Regions from separate parts of the Shewanella sp. LC6 genome, predicted to be linked through region 1. Evidence: riboswitches for the same ligand, from Rfam matches in the RefSeq annotation. Region 1 holds a riboswitch; the other holds the start of a gene.
What was found. A riboswitch is a leader RNA that binds a small molecule or an ion and turns the genes downstream of it on or off. The one in region 1 is predicted to bind lysine.
Positions count from the first base shown of each region.

Region 1 (2,192 bases):
CGAAGATGTGGCTCGCCGCTTAGCGGCCAAGGGGTATATCGCCTTTGCCCCAGATGCGCTTTACAGCCTTGGTGGATATCCTGGTAATGATGATGCGGGCCGCGCCATGCAAGCTAGCCTTGATAGAGCCAAAATCGAGCAGGACTTTATCGCCGCCGCGCGCTTTTTAAGGTCGCACCCGCAGAGTAATGGCAAACTCGGTGCCGTCGGTTTCTGCTTTGGTGGCTATATCGTCAATATGCTCGCCGCCACCATTCCCGATGAGCTAGCGGCGGGTGTGCCTTTTTATGGCACACCCGCAGCAACTGAGCTGCGCAGCCGCGTGAAAGGCCCACTGATGTTGCAATTTGCCGCTTTAGATCAACGGATTAACGATACATGGGCCGAGTATGAAGCCCAGCTAAAGGCTAATAAAGCCGATTACGTCGCTTATCTTTACCCGAATGTGAATCATGGTTTTCATAATGACTCCACCGCCCGTTATGATGAGCCAACGGCTGAGCTCGCATGGACAAGAACCTTAGATTTTTTTGGTAAACATTTACTCGTATAAGTCCATTTGGCGCTATTGCAACGCTTGATGGGCTGATGTTTCTTGTGTTACCAACTTGTAGGTGATTCATTGTTTTATACGCGAGTGGGATCAAAATACTTGCTATCGGTTCCCATCTCGCTAGAATGCCCGCTCGAATACCTTTAAGTAGAGGCGCGCTGCCTATGACTACTTGTGCGGAGGGTGATGCCGCAGATGTACAAGGAAAGGAGTCAGCGCCGAAGTAGCCAGGTCATCAAACCGAGCTGCTGGTTTTGCATCAAATAGGTGCAAGACTGCCATAGTCATCCACTATGGAGCGCTACCTGAAGGGGCTGAGGAGTAATACCTCCCTATAGGTTTTGTTTCTTTATCCTCTCGGTAGATCTCCACCCGTTTTTTGGTGAAAAGAGATCATGGACATTAGTCATTTTGCTGACTCAGGTTGGTCAGTGCTTCCCCCTTTATTAGCCGTCGCCTTGGCGATCATCACTCGTCGCGTACTGTTATCCCTTGGCGTAGGGATTGTGGCCGGCAGTTTGTTACTCAATCAGTTTTCTCCCCTTGATTCATTGCACTATATGTTCAATACCGTGCTGAAGATTTTTTGGGTCGATGGCGCACTTAATCGCGACAATATCAATATGTTGCTGTTTATGTTGCTGCTTGGTGGACTCATTAGTCTGATGACGGTTTCTGGCGCCACCCGCGCCTTTGCCGAGTGGGCAGCTAAGCGCGCTAAGACCCGTCGCGGCGCGAAAGGCTTAACTGGGGTGATGGTGTTTGCGTTTTTTATTGACGACTTTTTTCATAGTTTGTCGGTTGGCGCTATTTGCCGTCCGGTGACCGATCGCTTTCAAATCTCCCGCGCCAAACTGGCTTATCTTTTAGATTCTACCGCTGCGCCCGTGTGCGTATTGATGCCCATCTCCTCTTGGGGCGCTTATATTATCGCGCTTATCGGTGGCATTATGGCCGCCCACGGCATTAGTGAGCAAAGCCCAATCTCAGCCTTTGTTGAGATGATCCCGATGAATCTCTATGCCGTGTTTACCCTGTTGATGGTGCTGGTGGTGATTATCTTTCAAATGGATATCGGCCCAATGCGTAAACATGAAGCATGGGCGCTGGAAGGGAAGCTTTGGGATCCGACTAAGCCTCGTCCAATCGGCTTAGATATGGAAAGCCCTGAAGAAAGTAACGGTGGCATGATCGATATGGTATTGCCGATCCTAACCCTCACCGGCGCGACCGTGTATTTTATGATTTCCTCTGGTGCGGCAGTATTGGATGAAAAAGAGCTGCCATTTAGCGTACTTGGCTCCTTTGAAAACACCAATGTGGGCTCCTCGCTAGTGTATGGCGCGCTGTGCAGCTTAGCGGTGTCAATTCTGCTTGCGCTGCGGTTAAAATTGGGTGCTAAAAACTGGCTTAAAGCCGCCCCGCAAGGCGTGATGGCCATGCTACCCGCCATTAATATTTTGCTGTTTGCCTGGGCGATTGGTGCGGTTGTTCGCGATGTTGAGACTGGCAAATATCTGGCCTCCCTCGCCAACGGTAACTTGCCAATTGAAGTGTTGCCTGCGGTGGTGTTTGTGTTGTCCTGCGCCATGGCATTTGCTACCGGAACCAGTTGGGGCACCTTTGGTATTATGTTGCC
Region 1 is NZ_CP043902.1:4,043,837-4,046,028, reverse strand. Features, by position in the region: gene FJD32_RS18200 (dienelactone hydrolase family protein) at 1-553, shown strand, start outside; lysine riboswitch at 694-865, shown strand; gene FJD32_RS18195 (Na+/H+ antiporter NhaC family protein) at 949-2,192, shown strand, end outside.

Region 2 (2,192 bases), 2.3 Mb from region 1:
AACGCCGCCTGCTGAACGTAAGGCCGGTATTATGGTTGCGTCGGTAGCAGAGCTGGTTGAAAAGTTAAAGAATGAAGCGAAGGTGATCTAAATGGCCATTTTAGTATTAGCAGAACACGATAATGCGGCGCTGAAACTGGATACCGCTAAAGTTGTCACCGCAGCTCGTGCGATCGGCGGCGATGTACATGTATTGGTGGTGGGCCATCAATGTGGTGCAGTGGTGCAAGCCGCTCAAGCTCTACAAGGTGTCGCGCAAGTATTAGTTGCCGATAACAGCGCTTATGAAGCGCATTTAGCCGAAAACGTGGCTAAATTGCTGGTGGACTTAGCACCAAACTACAGCCATATTCTCGCAGCGGCATCGAGTGCGGGTAAAGACACGTTACCGCGTGTGGCAGCACTTTTAGATGTGGCGCAAATTTCGGAAGTGATTGGCGTGGTGAGTAGCGATACCTTTGTTCGCCCGATTTATGCGGGTAACGCCTTAGCGACAGTTCAAAGCCATGACGCTATCAAAGTGATGACAGTGCGTGCCAGTGCTTTCGATGCGGTGACACAGGGTAATAACGCTGCTGTGACTACCTTGGATAAAGTGTTTGAAGCCAAAGCTCAGTTTGTGTCTCAAGCGCTGACAGTTTCAGCACGTCCAGAGTTAGGTAATGCTGGCATTATCGTATCTGGTGGCCGTGGCATGGGCAGCGGTGAAAACTTCGGGATGTTAGAGCAACTGGCTGATAAGCTTGGTGCCGCAGTAGGAGCTTCGCGTGCGGCGGTTGACGCAGGCTTTGTTCCGAATGACTTGCAAGTCGGTCAAACTGGTAAAATTGTCGCACCTAACCTCTATATTGCAGTCGGTATTTCAGGCGCGATCCAACATTTAGCGGGAATGAAAGACGCTAAGGTGATTGTGGCTATCAACAAAGACCCTGAAGCGCCTATCTTCCAAGTTGCCGATTATGGCCTCGAAGCTGACCTGTTCGAAGCCGTTCCGCAGTTGATTGCAAGCTTAAGTTGATTTTATTTGTGAGCTAAGTCAGAGTAAGCGGCTTCGCGGTGGTAACTGCTTAGCCGCTTATGTTTTTATGAGCCTCACGCCCATGTATGGGCGTTCTTAGAAGTAGAGGCGCACCAAATATCAGTAGTGATCAGTAGGGTGATTCCGTTGATCGTTCACGAAAGGATTTGGTGCCGAAGTAGTTTGATTTATCACGATCAACTGCTGGGGTTGTGTCTAATAGGTACAACACTGCCATAGTATTTCCAGATACGGATATTAGGAATAGTTACTATGGAGCGCTACTGATAGGACAGGTGATCTTGGGTATCTATTGCCTTTTCCCACCAGTTCAGTCGCCCTCCATTCGTATTTTGACGAAGAAATAATCAATGACTGTAGTTAGTTATGCCGATTCGGCGCTTTCTTTGCTCCCGCCTGTGGTTGCAATTGTATTGGCGATTTTTACTCGCCGAGTGCTTCTTTCCCTCGGTTTAGGAATTGTGATTGGAGTATTATTGCTCAATCAACTTTCTCCTGTGGCCAGCGGTGAGTTTTTATTTAACAGTGTAAAAGGACTTTTTTGGTCGGAAGATGGCGTAAATTCTTGGAATTTATACATTCTCGGTTTCTTGATTGTATTGGGGATGATCACCGCTCTAATTACTGTGAGTGGTAGTGCTCGGGCATTTGCTGATTGGGCAATGTTACATATTCGTAATAAGCGCGATGCGAAATTACTGACCATGTTTTTAGGCTGTGTTGTTTTTATTGACGATTATTTCAATAGTTTAGTCGTTGGGTCTGTCGCAAGGCCTGTTACCGACCGTTACCATATTTCCCGCGCTAAGTTAGCTTATTTATTAGATTCTACCGCAGCACCAGTTTGTGTCATTTCACCGGTATCAAGTTGGGGCGCTTATATTATTGCGTTAATTGGCGGAATATTAACAGCACATGGTTTTGCGGATTCAGGGCATTTAAGTGTCTTTATTCAAATGATCCCTATGAATTTCTACGCAATTTTCTCTTTATTATTACTGCTTTGTGTGGCGTTTATGGGCTTAGATGTTGGCCCTATGCGTGAACATGAATTAAATGCCATGCGCGGTAATTTATACGATGAGACTAAAGGTTTACCGCCAGGTGCTAATGCTGATTTACCCGAAGCTGAAACAGGTAAAATCCTCGGGTT
Region 2 is NZ_CP043902.1:1,696,295-1,698,486, forward strand. Features, by position in the region: gene FJD32_RS07720 (electron transfer flavoprotein subunit beta/FixA family protein) at 1-91, shown strand, start outside; gene FJD32_RS07725 (FAD-binding protein) at 92-1,018, shown strand; lysine riboswitch at 1,114-1,310, shown strand; partial or broken gene FJD32_RS07730 (Na+/H+ antiporter NhaC family protein) at 1,390-2,192, shown strand, end outside.
Region 2: linked by a shared signal. The riboswitch ahead of FJD32_RS07730 (Na+/H+ antiporter NhaC family protein) and the one ahead of FJD32_RS18195 (Na+/H+ antiporter NhaC family protein) in region 1 are both predicted to bind lysine.